2 regions of the Methylobacillus sp. DLP286 genome follow, and region 2 is predicted to be linked to the other one. Evidence: riboswitches for the same ligand, from Rfam matches in the RefSeq annotation. Region 2 holds a riboswitch; the other holds the start of a gene.
The links. Region 2 has a riboswitch for thiamine pyrophosphate ahead of ACWXTG_RS05880 (3-oxoacyl-ACP reductase). Riboswitches for the same ligand answer to the same signal wherever they lie in the genome.
Positions count from the first base shown of each region.

Region 1: it holds a riboswitch for thiamine pyrophosphate, as region 2 does, so the genes downstream of both, ACWXTG_RS06945 (TonB-dependent siderophore receptor) here and ACWXTG_RS05880 (3-oxoacyl-ACP reductase) in region 2, are expected to answer to the same signal.

Region 1 covers NZ_CM153145.1:1,433,783-1,445,582, forward strand. The annotation lists gene ACWXTG_RS06920 (TonB-dependent receptor plug domain-containing protein) at 1-398, shown strand, start outside; gene ACWXTG_RS06925 (ABC transporter substrate-binding protein) at 427-1,689, shown strand; gene ACWXTG_RS06930 (di-heme oxidoreductase family protein) at 1,696-3,048, shown strand; gene ACWXTG_RS06935 (SulP family inorganic anion transporter) at 3,133-3,789, shown strand; gene ACWXTG_RS06940 (SulP family inorganic anion transporter) at 3,750-4,778, shown strand; TPP riboswitch at 4,899-4,997, shown strand; gene ACWXTG_RS06945 (TonB-dependent siderophore receptor) at 5,074-7,227, shown strand; gene ACWXTG_RS06950 (DUF779 domain-containing protein) at 7,416-7,796, opposite strand; gene adh (aldehyde dehydrogenase) at 7,957-9,477, opposite strand; tRNA gene ACWXTG_RS06960 (tRNA-Pro) at 9,781-9,857, opposite strand; gene ACWXTG_RS06965 (MerR family transcriptional regulator) at 9,942-10,367, opposite strand; gene ACWXTG_RS06970 (integration host factor subunit alpha) at 10,348-10,650, opposite strand; gene pheT (phenylalanine--tRNA ligase subunit beta) at 10,676-11,800, opposite strand, start outside.
Region 2 covers NZ_CM153145.1:1,224,548-1,236,347, reverse strand. The annotation lists gene ACWXTG_RS05905 (Crp/Fnr family transcriptional regulator) at 1-365, opposite strand, end outside; gene ACWXTG_RS05900 (DUF642 domain-containing protein) at 594-1,235, shown strand; gene ACWXTG_RS05895 (LLM class flavin-dependent oxidoreductase) at 1,279-2,277, opposite strand; gene ACWXTG_RS05890 (protein adenylyltransferase SelO) at 2,571-4,127, shown strand; gene ACWXTG_RS05885 (sodium:solute symporter family transporter) at 4,799-6,250, opposite strand; TPP riboswitch at 6,299-6,402, opposite strand; TPP riboswitch at 6,591-6,697, shown strand; gene ACWXTG_RS05880 (3-oxoacyl-ACP reductase) at 6,741-7,526, shown strand; gene ACWXTG_RS05875 (LLM class flavin-dependent oxidoreductase) at 7,670-8,959, shown strand; gene ACWXTG_RS05870 (MgtC/SapB family protein) at 9,048-10,310, shown strand; gene ACWXTG_RS05865 (sulfatase family protein) at 10,402-11,800, opposite strand, start outside.

The DNA of each region.
Region 1 (11,800 bases), 210 kb from region 2:
TCGAACTGGGCGCAACCTGGTTTGCGAGCGATGATGTTGAACTGGGCGGCAACTATACCTTTATCAACCGCGACAATCTCAGCAATGACCAGCGCTTGACCGACGTGCCTCGCCAGAAGCTGTTTGCATACGGCAAATGGAAAGTGAATAGCGCCTTGCAAGTGCTAGCAAGTATCGAAGCGGCATCCTCGCGCTATTCCCGCCAGAACTCCGCTGTCACTGATTGGCTGTCAGCCAAGGGTTATGCGACCGGCAATATCAAGGCCATGTATGCAGTCAATGCCGATTGGTTTGCCGAGGCGGGCATCAACAACATTCTCGACAAAAACTATGCATACACTGAGGGCTTCTATATGGAAGGCCGCAATATGTTTGTCAACGTAACACGCAAGTTTTAAATAATTAACTAATAGATAGGAAACCCCAATGGCCAGCGCTCTTACTATCAAGGCAGCATTGCGCTGGCCGGTCCGGATTCTCATTATCTGGTTGATGCTCGTCAGCCAGGTGTCATCATCGGCAGACATAGCCAAAGTCGTCGTGATGACCAGTTATCCGCAGGAAGTCGTTTCGCAATTCGAGGCGGCATTCGAGAAACAATATCCGCAATACAAGCTGGAAGTGCTATGGCGGCAATCGCGCGATGCCATGGCTTACTTCAAGGAGTCCGGACAACCGGTGGATGTCTATTGGACGCCTGCCCAGCGCAACTTCGCCCAGCTTGAGAAGATGCAGGCGTTCCAACCGCTGAACCTTGACCTCTACGGCCTGCCTGCCGAGGTGAGCGGCTTTGCCTTGCGGGAAGGCAACCACATTGCTACTGAGATTGCCGGGTACGGCATCGTGAGCAATCCACAAGCGCTGGCAAATGCCGGGCTCACCATTCCCAGAAACTGGACAGACCTCAGCCATCCTGCACTCAAAGGCAAGATTGCATTACCCGTACCGTCAAAAGTAGGCTATGCGCCTCCCCTCATCGACATCCTGCTCCAGGGCTATGGCTGGCAGGATGGATGGAACCTGTTGCAGGCCATCGCCGCCAATGCCGAACTGGTGACTTCGGGAGCTACCTTTGTCAGCGACGATGTTGCCAGCGGCCGCTTGTTAGCCGGGCTCACCATTGATTTCTTCACCGCCTCGGCTATCGCCAACGGCGCCCCTTTGCAGTTCGTTTACCCGGAACCGACCGGCTATTCGCCCGCCCATCTTGCCATTATGAAAAATGCCGGCAATCTCGAAGGAGCCAGGGCATTCAGCAAATTCGTGCTTTCTGAACAAGGCCAACGGCTGTTGTTCCACCCCGATATCCGCAAACTGCCGGTCAGGCCGTCTGTTTATGCAAACAAGCCTGCGGCTTACTTCAACCCTTTCGAGAACAACCCTTCGTTCGTATATGACACCCGGCGCGGGCTTGCGCGCCAGGACATCACCAATGCCTTGTTCGACGCCATCATTACGTTGAACCTGGCCTCCCTGCAAAAAGCGGTCAGCGCCATCCAGGATGCCAGCAACCAATCCGGCCCTGACGCCTCGGAGGTGGTGAAGGCAACACAATTGCTGCATTCCCTGCCGATCGACGAAGCAGGCGCGGAAGCGATACGCACATTGAATCCGGCCGAAGTCACGCGCTGGCAGCGCATCATGCATGACCGTTATGAAGAAGCCGCAAAGATTGCATCACCGCATTAAGGCTCAATGCACGGCATCCTGTCCCTCACGGTAGTCCTAGTTACCCTGTTCGCTATCCAGGCCAGCGGCAATGAGCCGGCTCAGGTCATGACCAACGTCGCCAACCGTGAAGCCTATACGCAAGCCGTCAGCCCGCTTTCCACCGAAGAAAGGCAGCAATTCCTGCAAGGCCGCAGCCTGGTCAGGCAGAGTTGGATCATTTCGCCCGCGATGGACAACGATATTGCCGGATTGGGGCCGCTATACAACCGCAACGCCTGCATCGCCTGTCATGCCAAGAACGGCCGGGGCTTCGCACCAAACGCGCCAGAAGAATCCATGCGTGCCATGCTGGTACGCCTGAGCCTGCCTGGCAAAACGCATACGGGCGCGCCCGTTCCCCATCCAGCCTACGGCGACCAATTGCAGGAATTCGGCGCTCCCCGCGTCGAGGCCGAAGGGCGTGCCCATCTGCATTATGAAGAAACCGAGGTAACGCTGAATGGCGGTGAAGCCGTTCGGCTGCGCAAGCCTGTACTAGAATTCAGCGGACTCGCCTACGGCCCTCTCCCCGCCAATATTCAAACCTCAGCCCGCATTGCGCCTGCCATCCATGGCATGGGCCTGCTGGAGGCGATTGCGGACGACACCTTGCTTGCGCTGCAGGCAATGCCAAAACCAGGCAAGATCAAAGGGCGTGTGAACCGCGTCTGGAGCGTGGAGAAGCAACAGCAGGTCATCGGGCGTTTCGGCTGGAAGGCCAATGTCGCGACGGTGCGGGAGCAGACTGCGAGCGCACTGGCGGGAGATATGGGCTTGAGCTCCCACTTGTTTCCGCATGGCAACTGCGCCGAGTGTCAAACCGGGTGCCGGCAAGCTCCGGTCTCGGGCAGGCCGGAAATCCCAGCCACCCAGCTCGCGCAAATGGAATTCTACCAATTGGCGCTCGCCGTGCCCTCGCCGCGCCGTCAGGACGACCCGAGGGTGCAACGGGGCGCTGCACTGTTCCGCCAGGCGCAATGCGCGGCCTGCCACCTGCCTGAAATCAGGACCGGCGAATTTCCCAGGCTGGCCGCCCTGGGCAACCAGGCCATCGCCCCTTATACCGATTTGCTGTTGCACGACATGGGGCCGGAACTGGCGGACCACCGTCCGGACTTTGCCGCCAGCGGTAGTGAATGGCGCACCCCGCCACTCTGGGGTATCGGCCTCGCAAAACAGGTGGAACCGAATGCGGGCTTTCTGCACGATGGCCGCGCCAGGACTATCCTGGAAGCCATCCTCTGGCATGGCGGCGAAGCGCAGGAATCCCGCACCATGGTGCAAAAGATGTCGCCACAAGACCGGCAATTGCTGCTGGATTTTGTCGAATCGCTTTAAGCGCTTGTTCAAGTCTCGTATCATCTTGCGGAGAAAGGGCTATGATATGCCTGTTCATTACATCCCTTGCCACGCCTTTACACCATGATCGCCATTCTTGAAGCCAAGCGTGCTGGCCTGCTCTCGCGCCGGTATTGGTCCCGCAACATCATGTCCGGGCTGATCGTCGGGGTCGTCGCCCTCCCGCTCGCCATGGCGTTCGCGATCGCATCAGGCGCCAAGCCCGAGCAAGGCTTGTACACCGCGATTGTCGCGGGCACGCTCGCCTCCCTGTTCGGCGGCAGCCGCCTGCAGATTACCGGCCCGACCGGGGCGTTCATCGTCATCCTTGCCGGCATTACGGCGAAATACGGCATCGCAGGCTTGCAGATCGCCACCCTGATGGCCGGCATCATGCTGCTCGTCATGGGGCTGACGCGCATGGGCAGCGTGATCCGCTATATCCCGGAACCGGTGATCATCGGCTTTACCAGCGGGATCGCCGTCATCATCTTCGTCGGGCAATGGCAGGATTTTTTCGGCCTCACGCCCCAGGCCTCGCACCATTTCCACGAGAAACTCTGGCACCTGTTGGAAGCCCTGCCGCAGCTGCAATGGCGAACCGCATTGCTTGGCGCGTTCACGCTGGCAGTGCTGCTCCTGTCCAACCGCTACCTGAAAAAAATCCCCGGCCCCCTGGTCGCGATCGTGGCAGCCACTATGTGCAGTCTGTCTTTCAACCTGAACAGGTCGCCACCATAGGCAGCGCGTTCGGCGGCATCCCGCAGGCATTGCCGCATTTTGCGCTGCCCGAGGGCATCAGCCCCGCCGTCATGATAGAGCTGATCGGCCCGGCCTTCACCATTGCGCTGCTGGGCGCCATCGAATCGTTGCTCTCGGCCGTCGTCGCCGACAATATGGCGGGCACGCGCCACCAGTCCAACCAGGAACTGATCGGGCAAGGTATTGCCAACATCGCCTCGCCGTTGTTCGGCGGGTTCGCCGCCACCGGCGCATTGGCGCGCACCGCGACCAATATCCGCAACGGGGCCAACAGCCCGTTATCCGGCATCGTGCATGCAGCCACCCTGGTGTTGATCGTGGTATTGCTGGCGCCATTGGCCGTGAATATCCCGCTGGCAGCGCTCGCAGCCATCCTGTTCGTGGTGGCCTACAACATGAGTGAGGCGCATCGCTTCCTGCACATGGCGAGGACAGCACCGCGCGCGGACGTGGCGGTGCTGCTGATCACCTTCCTGCTCACCGTGTTCAGCGACCTGGTGATTGCCGTCAATATCGGCGTCGTGCTTGCCGCATTATTGTTCATGAAACGCATGGCGGACACGGTGAACGTGACGCAGCTGAGCGATGACGACTTGCAGCAGGAATACGGCCAGCGCGAATGGCGCCTGCCATCCAGCACGCTGGTCTATCGCCTGGAAGGGCCGTTCTTCTTCGGCGCTGCCGAGCACTTGCAACACCGACTGCAAACCCTGCGCGAGGATACCGACACCATTGTGCTGCGAATGGCGCGCGTGCCTATCATGGACGCCACCGGCATGCAGGCATTGTGGAACCTGCTGGACACTTGCAGACAGCACCAGATCAAGCTGGTGATCGCCGAGGCCAGGCCCAACATCCTGGAAAAGCTGCGCCGCGCCGGGCTCACCAGCCAGATTGGCGAACATAATGTGTTGCCGCACCTGCACTTGCTGTGGCCGGAAGCTCCTTCCCCCGCCTCTCTCCATTGAATGGCGTTGCACACTTTTCCGTACGACCCGGTTGAGCACGCGTTAATTGGCTGACATGCGCAGCATCCAGCCCTGTTCGCAAGGAAATTGGCATTTTCCGCGCATTCTTTGTTAGTATACGACCCACGCTAGGGGTCCTGAAGAGCCGATCTTTGGGTGAGACATACCCTTGAACCTGACCTGGATAATGCCAGCGTAGGAAAGCGCAAAGCCACTCAAGGTCGATTCATTTCCCCCGAGGTAGGCCTTTTGTCCGTTCCTGCGCGTGATTGTCCCTAACGCGAGTGAACACACAATGCCTGCTTTTACTTTCCGTCAAAAATTCAGCGTGCTGGCTATCGCCTGCGCCTTTGCGCCTGCTGCGCTGGCCCAGGCCGCCGATACCGACGATGCCCAATTGCCAGAGGTCGTTGTCAGCTCCACCACGAATGCTGGCATGGCACGCCGCGCCAGCATCGGCAGCTTTCCCGAAGCATCGCTGCTGGAAACACCAGCCTCGGTCAACGTCATCACGCAGGAGCAGATGCAGGACCGCAGCGTCCGTTCCGCGACCGACGCGGTGAAATGGGATGCCAGCGTGCAGAACTCCTACAATGCGGTCGGACTGGCGGACTGGTTCGCGATCCGAGGCTTCGTGCTCGACCAGGGCGCCAACTACCGCAAGGACGGCATGGTGATTCTCGCGCAGGCCAGGGTGCCGATGGAAAACAAGGAGCGCATCGAGATACTGAAAGGCCTCGCCGGCCTGCAGGCGGGGATTGCCGCGTCGGGCGGCATGCTCAACTACGTGACCAAGCGCCCTACCGACGCCCCGCTGCGTTCGGCGACGTTCGAGCTGCGTGAACGCGGCACAGTGTACGGCGCGGTAGATCTGGGCGGTCGCTCCGAGGACGGCGTCTTCGGTTACCGCATCAATGCCGCGGCAGAAGACATCAAGTCGTATGTCGACGGCTCGACAGGCAACCGCAACTTCATTTCGGGCGCGTTTGACTTCCGCCTGAGCGAACGCGCGCTGTTGCAGCTCGACCTCGACTACCAGCACAAGTCGCAACTGACCGTACCGGGGTTCCAGTTGCTCGGTCCGGAGCAGCGCATTCCGACCGGCATCCGCGCCAAGCAGATGCTCAATGACCAATCCTGGAGCCGTCCCGTCGTCGATGACAGTTACAACCTCGGCATGAAATTCGACTATGCGTTGAATGACGATTGGCGCACCATCCTGCAAGCCAACCAATCGACTTTGCATCGTGATGATGCGGTGACCTTGCCTTCAGGCTGTCAGCAAAGCCTGCTTCCCGGCTATTGCAGTGATGGCGGCTATTCGATGTACGACTTGCGCCGCAAGAACGACAAGCGCTCGATCACGACCACCCAGGCCCTGCTGCAGGGGAGCTTCACGACAGGCGGCGTGCGCCACGAGCTGACCACAGGCGTATCCACGCTGAACCGTCGCGATCACTTTGCCGACTACGTATTCAACTATGTCGGCGAGAGCAATATCTATAATCCGGTCTACTACGATAATTTCGCGCTCGCCGACGTCAATCCGGTGCATTTGCGCCGCAAGGATGAGGAGCGTGCAGTATTCGTGCAGGATGTCATGGCGCTTACTGACCAGCTCAGGCTGCATGCCGGCGTGCGCTACGTGCAACTCAAGCGCGACCAGTTCAATGCCTCGGGCGAGACGACGCGGCGCACGGACGATGATTTTCTCTTGCCTAGCGTCGCCCTGCTCTACAACCTGCAGCCGTCACTGGCGGTTTACGGCTCGTATTCGCAAGGCCTGGAACCGGGCGGCACAGCGCCGACCGGCACCACGAACGCCGAAATCATCATGGACCCCAGCAGGTCCAGGCAGCTCGAACTCGGCGTGAAAGCGGACGTGACGCGCGATGTCAGCCTGTCTGCCGCCGTATTCCAGATCAAGCGCAACCACGAATACGTCGACGCCACGCCGACCTATGTCATCAATGGCACGCAAGTCAACCGCGGCCTGGAATTCGCCGCACAAGGCCGCGTCACGCGCGACTGGATGCTGGGCGCCAGCTTCACCGCGCTGCAGGCTAAGGCCGAAGGCACGGACGATGCGCGCATCGAAGGCAAGCAGGTCGGCAACGTGCCGAGGTTCAAATCCGCGGTTTATTCCGAGTATGCATGGCCAGGCCTGCCAGCCCTTAAACTGAACGCGACATGGCTCTATTCATCCAGCAAAAATTTCGCGCCGAACAACGAGATCGCGGCATTGAACAGGAAAGTGGAGGGCTACCACGTACTGAACCTGGGCGCACGCTACACGGCCAAGCTCGGCAATACCGCAACCACCTTCCGCGCCGGCGTGGACAACGTGTTCAACAAGTTCTATTGGGGCGATGCATCCAGCGCTTTCGGCGGCTACCTGATCCCGGGCGCGCCGCGCGTATTCCGCGTGTCGGCGCAAATCGACTTCTGATTAATAACAGGATGCCGGAGCCAGTCCCCTCCACCTATCATGCCGGGCTTGATCCGGCATCTTGTGGCATTCCAACATACTTACGAGATCCCGGCTCGGAGGCCGGGATGACGGCAGGTAGTGATCAGCGCCTGTTTAATGTTTCTGATAAGTCATGAACAGACTGGAAAACGGCCCAAAGAGCCTGTTCAAAGGCTTCCGCACTGCTCCACAGGCTCCAGGTCCGCCAACTCCTCGTCAGTGAACAAGCGCGAACGGATGAGGAAATGCTTGCCGGTTGCCTGCTCCAGCGAGAACATGCCGCCATGTCCAGGAATGGCATCAAGGGTCAAATGGGTATGCTGCCAATATTCGAACTGGGTCTTGTTCATGTAGAACGGCACGCCATGCACCTCTCCCACTTTGACATCCGAGGTGCCGAGCAGGAATTCGCCCTCCTGCAGGCACATGGGAGCGCTGCCCTCACAGCATCCGCCTGACTGGTGAAACATGAGATTGCCATGCCTGGCGCGCAGCTCATCAATCAAAGCTGCGGCCGATGGCGTGGCAGTAATACGGCTGGCACTCATAAGTCCTCCTCATAACTTGGCATTTGCTTTTCTTGGCAGTTGCTTTGCCACAAATAATAATGCCCAGGCTTGAACTCGCAAACCTGGGCGTTGGACGAGGGCCTGTTAATGCAATTGAAGGAGATTGCGTTAACAGGCCCTAACCATTCGACATTAAAGTTTAGAAGAAACCTAGCGCATCAGGGCTGTAGCTCACCAGCAGGTTCTTGGTTTGCTGGTAGTGGTCCAGCATCATGCGATGGTTCTCACGCCCGATACCGGACTGCTTGTAGCCGCCGAATGCGGCGTGCGCCGGGTAGAGATGGTAGCAATTGGTCCAGACGCGGCCTGCCTGGATACCGCGGCCGACACGGTAGGCGCGGCTGCCATCGCGGGTCCAGAGGCCTGCGCCCAGGCCGTACATGGTGTCGTTGGCGATTTCCAGCGCTTCCTTCTCGTCCTTGAACGTCGTCACGGACAAGACCGGCCCGAAGATTTCCTCCTGGAAGATACGCATCTTGTTATGGCCCTTGAACACCGTAGGTTCAATGTAATAGCCATCGCTCAGGTCACCACTCAGCTTGGTCGCCTTGCCGCCTGTGAGCAGCTCCGCGCCTTCTTCCTGGCCGAGCTTGATGTATGACATGATGATCTCGACCTGCTCGCTGGAGGCCTGCGCACCGATCATGGTCGACTTGTCCAGCGGACTGCCCTGCTTGATCGCCTTCACACGTTTGATGGCTCGCTCGATGAAGCGTTCGTAGATAGACTCCTGGATCAAGGCACGGCTCGGGCAGGTGCAGACTTCCCCTTGGTTCAGGGCAAACAGCGCAAACCCTTCCAGGGCCTTGTCGAAATAAGCATCATCCTTGTCTATGACATCTTCAAAGAAGATATTGGGCGACTTGCCGCCCAGCTCCAGCGTCACGGGAATCAGGTTCTGGCTGGCATACTGCATAATCAGGCGGCCAACGGAAGTGGATCCGGTAAATGCAATCTTGGCAATGCGCGGGCTGGTCGCCAATGCCTTGCCGGCTTCGACGCCATGCCCATTCACCACATTGAGCACGCCAGGCGGCAACAGGTGGCCGATGATTTCCAGTACCACCAGAATCGACGCTGGCGTCTGCTCCGCAGGCTTCATGACAATGCAATTGCCTGCCGCCAATGCGGGCGCCAGCTTCCAAGCTGCCATCAGGATCGGGAAGTTCCATGGAATGATCTGTCCGACAACGCCCAACGGCTCATGGAAATGGTAAGCCACTGTTGTATGATCAATCTCGCTGATCCCACCTTCCTGAGCACGAATACAGCCTGCAAAATAACGGAAATGGTCGATCGCCAGCGGAATATCGGCGGCCATGGTCTCGCGGATGGGCTTGCCGTTGTCTATGGTTTCTGCAATCGCGATGGTTTCCAGATTGGCTTCCATCGCATCGGCGATCTTGAGCAGGATGTTGGCACGCTCGGTGCCCGAGGCCTTGCCCCAGGCATCCTTGGCAGCATGGGCGGCATCCAGCGCCAGGTTGATATCCTTTTCATTCGAACGCGGCACTTGGCAGAATACCTTGCCGGTCACCGGGCTGATATTGTCGAAATATTCGCCATCTACCGGCGCAACCCATTTTCCGCCAATATAATTGTCGTATTTATTTTTGTACGGAACCTTAATACCTAGACCCTTCAAACTATCAAGACTCATTACTACACTCCTCCAAGAGTTATTGACGATTGTGCAGAACTGCCACGATTTGATATCGGGATGATGCATCCCATGCCTACGTTTTCGTTAATATACTACCTAGTCTAATTTTTGTCTTACATTCAGCCTGGATTTTCAGAGGAAAAATACTAAAACCATTGTGATGGATTATGATTTCAGATTCATATCTGGCTAGCAATATTGAATGGGAGTGAGCTGAATTACTGCGATGATAGAGAAGATTGTTGCCTATAAAAGCGAAAAGCCAGTTACTCAATTCAGAATAACTGGCTAATAGATTTTTGGTCGGGACGGTGTGATTCGAACACACGACCCCTTGCACCCCATGCAAGTACGCTACCAGGCTGCGCTACGCCCCGAACCTACGCTTCCGGCAAGGCCGGGAGCGAGAAAGAGATTATATCGAAAATACTGGATTTAGCACAGGGGAAAACGGGGATTTGTTAATGCTGGCTGAGTAAGCTCAATACTTCACGCAGTTCCGAACGCAACGCTGCCAGATCGACGCCGGGCGCTGCTACGTCCACGGAAGCTGCCGGGAGCTGCGCGTTCACGGCCAGCCCTGCGCTGAATTCCACGTCGCGGCTCAATGCGTTGCCGCCGCTTTCATCCAGGCGGTTGCGTGCCCCGCTGATGGTGAAGCCCTGCTCGTAAAGCAACTCTCGTATGCGCCTGATGAGCAGAACTTCATGATGCTGGTAATACCTGCGGTTGCCACGGCGCTTCACTGGCTTGAGCTGGGTAAACTCCTGCTCCCAGTACCGCAATACATGAGGCTTGACCCCGCACAGCTCGCTGACTTCGCCAATGGTGAAATAGCGTTTAGCGGGAATCGGCGGGAGCTGGACCTTAGGCGCTTGCTCCGGCATATGCCTCCTCTACCTTGCTCTTGAGCTTCTGGCTGGCATGGAAAGTCACGACGCGGCGAGCGGTAATCGGGATTTCTTCGCCTGTCTTGGGATTGCGGCCTGGACGCTCGGACTTCTGGCGTAACTCGAAATTGCCGAAACCCGAGAGCTTGACGCTGTCGCCAGCTTCCAGGGCAGTACGGATTTCTTCGAAGAATGCTTCCACCATGTCTTTGGCTTCGCGCTTGTTCAACCCCACTTGTTCAAACAGTAAATCAGCCAAATCAGCTTTTGTTAATGTCATGCAAAACCCTTCCCTACTACTTTTTCTAATTTCTTAATGCTGCACCGTGTCGCTGAGCCAACAAATCCAGCAACCCGGCTATCACTGCATCGGCTTCTGCATCGGTCAAAGTCTTTTGAGTATCTTGCATAAGCACAAGAAATGCAAGGCTTTTCTTCCCTTCAGCGATGCCTTTCCCCTGATAAACATCAAACAGCGCAATGTCACTAATCAACGCATTTTTACTGGATCGCATGGTATCCAGCAATGACTGGATTGGGACCGCCTCATCGACCACCACGGCAATGTCGCGGCGCACTGGAGGAAACTTGCCGACCTGCACATAGGATGCCACGCTGGACTGCAACAATGGCTCCACATCCAGCTCAAACAAGATCGCACTGCGCGGCAGCTGGTAATGCTGCTGCCACTTGGGATGCAACTTTCCTATCCAGCCGATTGGCAAGCCATCCAGCAGGATCTGGGCCGTTTGGCCCGGGTGCAATGCCGGATGCTGCGCAGCAACATACTGCACGCGCCCTCCTGCCAAGCGGTCCACTTCGGCCTTCACGTCGAAGAAATCGACCTCGCGAGCAGCCGCGGCCCACTGCTCCGGTTCCGCACTGCCATAGGCCAAGCCGGATATCCGCCCGACCTCGCGGTAGGCGGCCTCCTCGGCGAAATAAGCCGAGCCGATTTCAAACAGGCGCACACGCTCCTGCTTGCGGTTGAGATTATAGATCAAGGTCTCCATCAAGCCTGCCCATAAGCCTGTACGCATCACGCTCAGATTGCTTGCGATCGGGTTTTTCAGGGCGATCGGGCTGGCATTGCCAAGGAAATCGCGTTCCCAGCTTTCATCGACGAAGCTGTAGCTGACGATTTCCTGATAGCCGCTGGCCGCAAGCGTATCGCGCAGCCGGTTCCGGTTCAGCCTGGCTTCCGGCAAAGGCAGCATACGCTGCTCGTCATGCGGCGCCAATGCCGGGATATTGTCGTAGCCGTGCAAGCGGGCGACCTCTTCGACCAGGTCTTCCTCGATTTCGATATCGAAACGGTAGCTGGGAGGAGTCACTTCAAAACCGCCCTCCACCGCGGCAAACTTGAAACTCAAACGCTCGAGCAACGTGCCGACCGCCGCCGCATCCAGGACGATTCCCAATACGGAATT
Region 2 (11,800 bases):
GCAACGGCAGGCCGATGGTCGAAAATCTGCTTCAAGGTACCGGCGCGGATGCGATAGCCATACCCGGCGCTCTGCACCACGGCGCGGCAGGAGGAAGTGTGGCTGCCCATGATGACCGGCGTGCCGACCATGCCTTCCTCCCCGACCACCGCGATTTCCGTCGATGCGCCATTCTCCATGACGTAGAGCAGCGAGACGATGGCATCGACAGGGAAGAACACGTACTTCAATAATTGTTCCGATTCGTACAACACCTCGCCCAGCTGCATGGAAAGCGGTTCCAGGCTTGCTAACAGCTGCCGCTGATCCTCCAGCGGCAGCGCGTTGATCAAGGTATTGCCATGCGGGCTGAACGGAATGTCCATTTGGCCTCCAAGCAGGTGCTGCAATGCAGTATATGCCGATCGATCCGGCTTGGAAGGGCCAATTGCCGCGTATTAGTCCGATTGGGCTAATTTTACTATAAATCATCAAGTTATGTGCGCTAGCGCACAGTAAGGCACATGGTTGCCATGCATGCTCGGTCTACCTGGCGCTCATAGCCGGGCAAACGTACTTTTCTTAAAGCAAATGACGATGAGAAGGAAGAGAAAATGAATAAACTGACTATGGCGATTTGTGGGGCGCTACTGGCTGCAAGCAGCGGGGTGAATGCAGCGAACATCGTGGTGAACGGGGGCTTCGAGGCTGATGCCATCTCGGGTTCCTGGGAACAGTTGCCTGCGGTGACTGGCTGGAGCTCGGACGGCGTGTTCGAAATACAGCGCGGCAGCGATCATGGCGGTTGGCCCGCATTCAATACTGCATTCGAAGGGGAACAGTACCTGGAGCTGAACTCGACCAACCTGACCTCGATCTGGCAGGACCTGACAACGACTTCCGGCGGTTTGTACAACCTCAGCTTTGCCTATTCCGGCCGCTCGGATACCCCAGGCGACCTGAACAGCGCACTGGAAGTGTATTGGGGCGGGAGCCAGGTGGTGGCAACTTCGGTCACCTCGCATAGCGGATGGGTGGAGTACCACTTCACCAACCTGCTGGCCTCCGATAGCCTGACCACTTTGAAGTTCGTCTCGATAGAGCCGCAGAATGCGCCTTCGTACGGTTCATTCCTGGATGGCGTGATGGTCACTGCCGTGCCCGAACCCAGCACCTACGGCATGCTGGCGCTGGGCCTGGGCGTGATGGGCCTGATCAGCAGGCGCAGACGCCAGCACCAACATCCTCTCTACTAAAATACATTTCTTCTCAATGGGCCAGGCCGACGCCTGGCCTTTTTCATTCCGCTGCCAGCTTGTCGCGGATGGCGGCCACGGCCCGGTACGACTGCAGCCTGACCGCTTGGTCGAATACATGGCCGGTCACCATCAATTCGTCGGGCGCAAGGTCATTGAGCAATTTCCTCAAGCCGGCCTCCACGGTGGCGGCGGAGCCGACCAGCGAACAGGCCAGCATGCGTTCCACGCCGATTTTCTCGGCAGGCGTCCAGTATTGCTCGATGTCGTCCACCGGCGGCGGCAATTGTCCCGGTGTGCCGCGGTGGAGGTTGGTGAAGCCTTGCTGCTGGGAGCTGAACCAGTAGCGCGCTTCTTCATCGGTGTCGGCGACCAGCATATTGGCCGTGACCATGAAGTAGGGCTTGCTTAGCGAAGCAGAGGGCCGGAAGTTGCGGCGGTAAGTGTCCAGCGCCTGCAACAGGAAGGTGGGAGCAAAGTGCGAGGCAAACGCGAATGGCAAGCCATGGGCTGCGGCAAATTGGGCTCCGTAGAGGCTGGAGCCCAGTATCCAGATGGGGATGGTCAGCCCTGCGCCGGGTACCGCCCTGATGCCTTGGCCCGGCTGTGGCAAGGCGAAGTAGTCCTGCAGTTCGGCCACCAGTTCGGGGAAATCCTCACCATGCGCATGCAGGTTGCGCCGCAAGGCACGCGCGGTAGCCATGTCGCTGCCAGGTGCGCGGCCCAGCCCGAGGTCGATGCGCCCCGGGTAAAGCGATTCCAGCGTGCCGAATTGCTCCGCAATCGCCAGCGGGGCATGGTTGGGCAGCATGATGCCGCCGGCGCCGACGCGTATGGTCTTGGTCTGGCCGGCGACATGGCCAATGACGACGGCAGTTGCCGCGCTGGCGATGCCCGGCATGTTATGGTGCTCTGCCAGCCAGAAACGCCGGTAGCCTGATGCTTCCCCAACTTGCGCCAGTTCAATGGAGTTGCTGAAGGCCTGCGCGGGCGTGCTGCCCTGCACGATGGGGCAGAGGTCGAGGATGGAAAATGGAATCATCGCTTGCAAGTGTCGTTCATCAGGATGTTGTGGAAGACAGGTGTTTGCCCTTGAGGTTCGGTTCAAACCCGATTATGCACCGGCCTCAACAATTTCTGTGGGTAACTTTGTGGGCATGATGGGCATTGAATAAATAAGCCGCTGTTATGCCATGCATAAATTAATCCTGCTTGTTTTTTAAGCATCTGCCAGTTTAATTTATCCCACGGGAGAACATACAATACGGGACGCTGTCATTCCTATATACCTTCTCTGCTTCTTGAATCTTATTGATCGGCCCCCATACTTTGACCATGCTTACTTTTGATAACCGTTTCTTGCGAGAGCTGCCGGGCGACCCGGAAACCAGCAACCAGTTGCGCCAGGTATATGGCGCCTGTTGGTCCAGGGTGATGCCGACTTCGGTGTCTGCGCCCAGGCTGCTCGCCTATTCGCCCGAGATGCTGCAAACGCTGGGGCTGAGCGAGGAGGAGATCAAGTCGCCGGCGTGGGTAAGCGCGCTGGGCGGCAACGGCCTGATTCCAGGCATGGAGCCCTATGCCATGTGTTACGGCGGGCACCAGTTCGGCAACTGGGCGGGGCAGCTGGGGGATGGACGGGCCATCAGCCTGGGCGAGGTGGTCACTCCCCAAGGCCAGCGCTGGGAACTGCAGCTCAAGGGCGCGGGCGTGACGCCGTATTCGCGCATGGCGGACGGGCGCGCAGTGCTGCGCTCCTCGGTGCGCGAATTCCTCTGCAGCGAGGCCATGTACCATCTCGGCATCCCCACCACGCGCGCCCTGAGCCTGGTGCAGACCGGCGATATCGTGATCCGCGACATGTTCTACAACGGCAACCCACAGGCGGAAAAGGGCGCGATCGTCTGCCGGGTGTCGCCTTCGTTCATCCGCTTTGGCAATTTCGAGATTTTTGCCATGCGCGACGACAGGGAAACCTTGCAAACGCTGGTGGATTTCACCATCGACCGCGATTTTCCCGAGTTGAAGGATTACCCGGAAGAAGAGCGCTTTGCAGAATGGTTCGCCATCGTCTGCGTGCGCACCGCGCGCCTGATCGCGCAATGGATGCGCGTGGGCTTCGTGCATGGCGTGATGAACACCGACAATATGTCCATCCTCGGCCTGACCATCGATTACGGCCCGTACGGCTGGGTGGACAATTTCGACCCGGGCTGGACGCCCAACACCACCGACGCGGCAGGCCGCCGCTATTGCTTCGGCCGCCAGCCCGACATCGCGCGCTGGAACCTGGAGCGCCTGGCGCAGGCGCTATATGCCTTGAAGCCAGAACGCGAAATCTACGACGAAGGCCTCATGCTTTACGACCAGGCCTACAACAAGGAATGGGGCTCCGTCCTGGCTGCCAAGTTCGGCTTCAGCGCCTGGCGCGACGACTACGAGCCCTTGCTCAATGAAGTGTTCGGCCTCATGACCCAGGCCGAGATCGACATGACCGAGTTTTTCCGCAAGCTGGCTTTGGTGGATGCCGCTCAGCCCGACTTGGCCGTATTGCAGAGCGCAGCCTACAGTCCGGCATTGTGGGAAACCTTCAAGCCCAGGTTCGGCGACTGGCTCAAGCAATACGCACAGGCGACGCTCGCAGACGGGCGCGACCCTGCCGAGCGGCGCGAGGCCATGAACCGGGCCAATCCGCGTTACGTGCTGCGCAACTACCTTGCCCAGCAGGCCATAGACTTGGCCGACGCGGGCGATACCAGCATGATAGAAGAGCTGCTGGACGTGCTGCGCAAGCCTTATGACGAGCAGCCGGGCAAGGAACGTTTTGCCGGCCTGCGGCCGGATTGGGCCAGGCACAAGGCAGGGTGTTCCATGCTGTCTTGCAGTTCTTGATTCAATATTCCGCCATAGGCCATTTGTCTCCAATAATCAAGGGCGAGCGCAGCGAAGCCAAGTCGCTGTGGTTTTTCCTCCCCGTCTGGCTGCGCCGAGTAGCACAGCTTTTAATGGATTAAGGACTGGCGTCTGTCTGAGCGCAGCGAGTTCAGCCAGTCCCCATTAAAAGCGAGCAACGCAGGTTGCCCGGAACGTAGTGTAGGGACGCAGACAATCGGGTCGCCTTTTCTTTCGTATCTTTCTTTTGGCGAAACAAAAGAAAGATACTCGCCCGGCGGGGCGAAACCCATCCTCTCGCCAATCGCAGTATTGATGAAGACGAAAAATCGTTGAGCCTGATGGGATTGGGATGTTGAAGGATCAATGGTCTTGACCACTGTTGCAGACCTTGACCCGTTGCCTTTCGCTTGTCAGCGAGTTACTTTCATTTGCTTCGCCAAATAAAAGTAACCAAAGCAAAGGCGACCCCGGAGTCTGCGCCGGGAGCAAGCTCCCGGTCCCCTGCGTTGCTCAATCTGTCTGGGAGCTTGCTGAACTCGCTGCGCTCAGACAGACGCAAGCTCTTTTTCCAGACAGATCTGCGCTACTCGGCGCAGCCAGACGGGGAATTCAAAATCAAACCCACACTTGGCATCGCTGCGCTCGCCCTTTTGGTTGGCTAGCTGACTTTAGAGTTGTTCCCTGTCCAGCCTGCGGCTTGCATGTGCCAGCGCGGCAAGTTCGAAGTGTTGTTTGCGTCGCTTGATCAAGCGGGTGAGGGCGATCACCGCGACAGGCGTCAATGCGGCCAGCAGGAAGGCTTCGAGTAGGTGGGTGGCGGGCTGATCCGGCATGGGGAACATGAACAGTCCGGCCGCCAAGCCCGCTACCGTCCCGGTCAAGGCCTCCGTGCCTGTATGCGAGCGGCTGAACAGGCCGAAGAACACGGGGAATGCCGCGGCGGCGCATAGCAGGTCGGCCAGCAGGAACAGGTAGAGCACGCTGTAGCCTTGCGCGGCGACAACCAGCACGGGTATTGCAACCAACAGGACCAGCCAGCGCGACAGGCGCATCAGGCTGGCGGCGCTACGCTTCGGCATCACCCGGCCGATGTCCACCGCCACGATGCTCGAGATGGCGCTGATGGCCGTGTCCGCGCTGCACATCACCAGCGAGATGCCGAGCGGAATCAGGGCGACGGCCAGCCAGAGCGGGATATTGGGCATGACCACGCTGAACAAGGCCACCGAGCTGTCGCCATCCGGTGTCGTCGCCATGAAGGCCAGCCCGAAAAGGCCCATGATGAAGATGAAGGGCACGACCAGCAGGCCGCCGAGCAGGAAGCCGTTGCGCATGGTGGGAATGTCCTTGGCGGAGTAGATGCGCTGCCAGTTGCCCTGGTGGAAGATGCCGGTGAGCAGGATGGCGACGAAGAAGGTCAGCCCGGCCTTGATGCCGCCGATATCCTCAAGGTTGATCAGCTGCGGCGCGGTTTGCTGCAGCTTTTCCACGACCGGGGCAATGCCGCCGGTGGCCTGCCAGCCGATGAAGACCAGCGCCGCCAGCAACGGAATGATGATGACGATCTGCACCTTGTCGGTAAAGATGGAGGCGCGCAGGCCGCCGTAGGTGGTGTAGAGCAGGGTGAAGCCGAGCACGATGGCGGCGGTGGCCCAGAGCGGCACGGGCGCCAGCAGTGTCACCATCTTGGCGATGGCCGTGATCTCGGCGCTCATGGCGATGAACAGGTAGAACAGCATGATGGTCAGCGCGAGCAGGTACATGGGCTTGCCGTAGCGCGCCACCAGGAACTCGGTGAGGGAGTGGCCGTTGGGCATCAGCTCGCGCATGCGCTTGCCGAGCGGGATCATGGCGATGCGCGGCGACATCGCGCCGATGGCGTAGCCGATCACGGCGGTCAGGCCGCCCCAGGTCGCCGCCTGCGCGGGCGAGAACAATATCCACGCGCCCAGCGACGAGGCCAGCAAGGTCATGATGCTGGCCAGCGTGCCCTGGCTGTTGCGCGCGACGATGTATTCTTCAAGGTTGCCGCGGAACCTGCGCGAATAGGCCATGCCGGCGATGGCGAAAACGGCGGCGAAAAAGACTAGCCAGGCGAGGGTGGCTTGCGTACTGAGCATTGTGTGGTGACTCCTGTAATCGACGAACGACAAGGAGTACGCAAATGATGGATGCGCTATTTCCTTCCCTTCGCCAGCATGATCTGGATCAAGTATTAAGGGTCATGGCAATTGCCATTTCTCAGCCGCAAGCGGCTCCCCTAGGTTAGGCCTGGAATTATAGCGATATTCCTCCAGTGTGCGATGAAGACATGCGGATAATTCATGTTTCATGGTATGGTTCGGCCTCAGAGTGGCTAACAAAACTCAGCGAAGCTGATCCTGACTAGGCGCTCTGCCGCAGACAGTACAAATAGTACGGCAAGGCAGAGCAACAACGTCAGGAGAGTTTTGTTAGCTACTCTTTGGCACGGGGTGCCCTGAATAAGCTGTTCCTTCAGGGCTGAGACTACACCCGTAATACCTGATCCAGATCATACTGGCGGAGGAATGCCTGTCGCAGCTTTTTTGCTGCGCATTCCTTTGCCATGAAAAATTGCAAAGGAATCGCATGGGCAATCCATCTTCACCGCTACTCCCGATTCAAGAACAACTCGTGCTCGTCACCGGCGCAGGCCGTGGGCTGGGCCGGCATATCGCCCGCGCCTTCCTCGGCCAGGGAGCGAGCGTGGTCGTGAACTATCTGCATAGCGCGGACGCTGCTGCGGCCTTGGCGGACGAAGCGCCGGGGCGGGCCCTGGCGATCCGGGCGGACGTGAGCGACGCCGACGCCGTGCGGGCGATGGCGGAGCAGGCGCAAGCGCATTTCGGCAAGGCGATCACCACGGTGGTCAACAACGCCCTGCCCGACTTCAGGTTCAACGGCGATGCGCGGGCGCATGCGCATGATCTCGGCTGGGAAGGGTTGCAGCAGCAATTCGAGGGCGTGGTGCGCGGCGCGCTCAATACCGTACAGGCCTGCTTGCCCGGCATGCTTGCGCAGGGATGGGGGCGGGTGGTCAATATCGGCACCAACCTGTTCCAGAACCCGGTAGTGCCCTACCACGACTACACCGCCGCCAAGGCGGCGTTGCTTTCCCTGACGCGCACCTTGGCGCAGGACCTCGGGCCTGGTGGCATCACCGTCAACATGGTGTCGGGCGGCCTGCTGCGCACCACTGATGCTTCCGCCGCCACGCCGGATGCCGTGTTCGACCTGATTGCCGCGAGCACGCCATTGCGCCGCGTCACTACGCCGGAAGAGTTCGCCGACGCGGTGCTGTTCTTCGCCTCGCCTTGGTCGCGCGCGGTGACGGGACAGAACCTGGTTGTCGATGGCGGCCTGGTCAAGAATTAGAGCCTGTTCACGATCATTTCATAGGGCAGGCTCTTAGCCAGGATCGCTACGCCATGTTTTTTCAGCCGCTCTTGATCGCACATGCTATCCGCTGACTCAGCGCCTGCTATTCCTGAATTCACTAAAGAGGCTCTTGTTTTGCCATGATGCACATCAACCTGTTCCTGTTCGGCTGCGGCCACCACAACGCAGCCTGGCGCCATCCGGATTCCCAGGTCGAGCGGCTGGGCGATATCCGCTATTACGAGGAAATGGCGCAGCTGGCCGAGCGCGGCAAGCTCGATGCGGTGTTCTTTGCCGACGGCCATGCCACCAACAATATCACCGACGGCCCGCGCTGGTTCCTCGAGCCGGTGACCATGCTCACGGCCATCAGCCGCGCCACCCAGCACATCGGCTTGGTGAGCACCATTTCCAGCACCTTCTTCACGCCGTTCCATGCCGCGCGGCTGATGGCTTCGCTCGACCATATTTCCGGCGGGCGCGCGGGCTGGAACGTGGTGACTTCCATGTTCGACGTCGAGGCCAGGAACCACGGATATGAAGCCATGCCCGGCCATGCCGAGCGCTACGCCAGGGCGGAAGAGTTCATCCAGGCGGTGCTGCAGCTGTGGGATAGCTGGGACGACGGCGCGTTGCTCAACGACCGTGCAGGGGATTATGTCGATGAAAGCCTGGTGCGCCAGATCAACCACCGGGGCACGCATTTCCTCGTCGATGGGCCATTGACCGTGCCGCGTCCGCCGCAAGGCAACCCCGTGCTGTTCCAGGCCGGCGCTTCCGAGCATGGACGCGTGCTGGCGGCGAAATACGCCGAGGCGATCTACGCAGTGGCCTATGACCTGCCATCGGCCCAGGCCTATTACAGCGACGTCAAGGCCAGGGTCAAGGCCGCCGGGCGGCAGGTGGACGTGCCTATCCTGCCAGGCCTGGTGACCTTTATCGGTTCTACCGAAGCCGAGGCGCGCGCCAAGCAACGCGAGCTTGATGAACTGCTGCCTGCGGAAACCTCGTTGCGGCAATTGCAGTTGTTCATCGACCAGGACTGTCTGGACTGGGAGCTGGATGGCCCGGTACCGCCGTTGCCGCCGCTGGAGGCCTTCACCGGCCCCAAGGGGCGCTATGCCACCGTGCTGCGCATCATCGAAACCGAGCGGCCCACGGTGCGCCAGCTATTGGGCCGCCTGGCCGCCGGGGGAGGGCATTGCACCATGGTCGGCACGCCGGAACAGGTGGCGGACCAGATGGAGCATTGGTTCCGCAACGGCGGCGCCGACGGCTTCAACCTGATGCCGCCGGTGCAGCCCGACAGCGTGCGGGATTTCGTCGACCACGTGATTCCCATCCTGCAGCGGCGCGGCCTGTTTCGCGAGGATTACGAGCACGCGACATTGCGCGGCCACCTGGGGCTGGCGAGGCCTGGGAGAAAGTAGCGCGGCTTCGGCTTTGCCGTTACTGGAGCCTGTTTCGGATATAGCGCCCTCATGTATGATGCAATTCATTGTGTGAGAAAGCTGCCTTATGCCTGAGTCCGTTTCCGTAGAAGTCATGTTGCACCTGCTCATCGCCCTGGGGGCAGGGCTATTGATCGGCGCCGAGCGCGGCTGGCAGGAGCGCGACGAGAAGGAGTCCTACCAGAGCGCGGGGATACGCACTTTCGCCCTCACCGGCCTGCTCGGCGGCTTGAGCGCCTTGCTCAGCCAGCATCTCGGAATCGCGGTCTGGGTGACGGTGCTGGTGGCGCTGATGCTGGTCGTCAGCATCGCCTACGTCGGCGATTTGCGCCGTACCGGCGACCAAGGCATTACCAGCGAGGTGGCGCTGCTGATCACTTTCCTGCTGGGCAGCCTGGCGCTCTCGGATTACGTCATGCTCGCCAGCGCCGGGGCGGTGGTGGTGGCCTTGCTGCTCAGCCTCAAGAATGTGCTGCATTCGCTCCTCAAGCGCTTGAGCGAGACCGAGCTGTCCGGCGCGTTGAAGCTGTTGTTCATCTCGGTGGTCATGTTGCCGGTGCTGCCTAACGAGAGCTACGACCCCTGGCAGGTATTCAATCCCTATACCACCTGGTGGATGGTGGTGCTGATCGCCGCCCTCAGCTTCATCGCCTATATCGCCGTGCGCCTGACCGGCACACGCTACGGCTTGATGATCACCGCCATCCTCGGCAGCCTGGTTTCCTCCACGGCCATGACATTGACCCTGTCGCGCTTGTCTTCCAAGAACCTGCACAAGCTGCTCGCTGCGGGGTTGCTGGCGACGTCGGGCCTGATGTTCCCGCGCGTGCTGCTGGAAGTCGCGGTCGTCAATGCCTCCTTGTTGCCGCCGCTGGCCTGGTCGCTGGGAACGATGTTCCTGGTCTATATGGCAGGGGCGGCTGTTTTCTGGCGGCGCGCTGTCAAGGACGAGCCCGCAAACGCTGAAACCCCGCTGCGCAACCCGTTCGAGCTGGGGCCCGCGCTGCGGTTCGCCTTGCTGCTGACATTGATCCTGTTCCTGGTGGAGGCGGGCAGGCGTTACTGGGGAGATGCCGGCGTCTACCTGGTTTCCCTCCTGGCCGGGATCGCCGATGTGGATGCGATCACCTTGTCCCTCTCGCGCAGCGCGCGCAATGAGCTCAGCAGCCATGTCGCGGTGCAGGGTATCGTGCTGGCGGTCATCAGCAACAGTGTGTTCAAGGCGGCCTTGGTGGGCTTCATCGGCGGGCGGGAGCTTGCGTTGCGCACTTATCCGGTGGTGGCGCTCGGCCTGGGCGCTGGCATATTGGTGATGCTGATGACAGCCTGATGGGCTGGTGGAAAAACAAGGGCTGCATTTGCAGCCCTTGTATTGATTCAAACGTCAGCAGGATGTCGCAGCTGGATATCGTAAGTAGCGTTTAAGGCGCAGGCACGCCGTATCTGTCCGCCTGCATTTTGCCGTTCACGCTGTGCGAGCGCACATCCGGGGTGATCGGCAGCATGCTGTTGTTCCAGTGCTGCCATTTTTCCTTGAGTTCAGCCAGCACCTGCGGGTGTTTCTCGGCCAAGTTGGCGCGTTCGCGCTGGTCCTTGCCCAGGTCGAACAGGAATTCGTTGCCGTTGATTTTCAGGTATTTCCAATCCCCAGAACGGGCGGCTGCCTGTTCTTGTCCTTTGTAACGCCAGAACAAGGTGCGGGGGCGGATGGCGGCTTGGCCCAGGACCACGGGCAGCACGTTCTCGCCATCGGGCCGATATTGCGCATCGGGCTGCGTACCGGCAGCAGCGAGCAAGGTGGGCAGCCAATCCATGCTGGTGACTACCTGGTCGGAAACCTGTCCCGCCTTGATCTGTGCAGGCCAGCGGATGATGCCCGGCACGCGGATGCCGCCTTCCAGCAGTTCGGTCTTCTGGCCGCTGAACGGCCAGGTGTTGGAGAAGCGTTCGCCGCCGTTGTCGCTGGTGAAGACGACGATGGTATTGTCCGCCAGCCCTTGTTGTTGCAGCGTATTCAGCACGCGGCCCACCGCTGCGTCCAGGGCCTCGACCATCTTGCCGTAGGTTTCGAGGCTGCCGCCGTCCAGGTGGAACAGGTTCTTGATCTCATGGGACACGGCTTCATCTCCCGGGCCTTCCCAGGGCCAGTGCGGGGCTGTGAAATGCAGGGAAAGGAAGAAAGGCTTGGCGGCCGTTTGCTTGCCTATGTATTGGCTGGCGTGGTTCGCCACTATGTCGGTGTAGTAGCCGACTTCCTTGACCGGCACTTCGCCCTCATACAAGCCGTCGGGCACATCGGAACCAACGCCGGGCTTGTGCGTGAAATAGTCCAGCGCCCCGGCGTAGTTGCCGAAGAACACGTCATAGCCGCTCTTGAGCGGCCCGAATTTCGGTAGCGAGCCCAGGTGCCACTTGCCGAACAGCGCGGTGTTGTAGCCGGCTTTCTTTAGCAACGAGGGCAGGGTCGGGTGCTCGGGCGGCAGACCTAGATGCTCCACGCTGCTGCCTGCGAGCGGTTCTTCCAGCCCGCCGCGCAGGCGGTACTGGTAACGGCCGGTGATCAATGCGAACCTGGTGGCCGAGCACACGCAAGAGTTGGCATAGGTCTGGGTGAGGCGCAATCCTTGCTGGGCGAGCTTATCGAGGTTTGGCGTCTTGAAGGCGGTCTGGCCGTAGACGCCCAAGTCGGCATAGCCGAGGTCGTCGGCCATGATGAAGATGATGTTGGGTTGATGCTTTGTCCCGTTGCCGCCGAGCGCGGCATTTGCCAGGCCGGCGTAAGGCAGTATCGCCAGTGCGGGAACGGCTTGCAGAATCCGG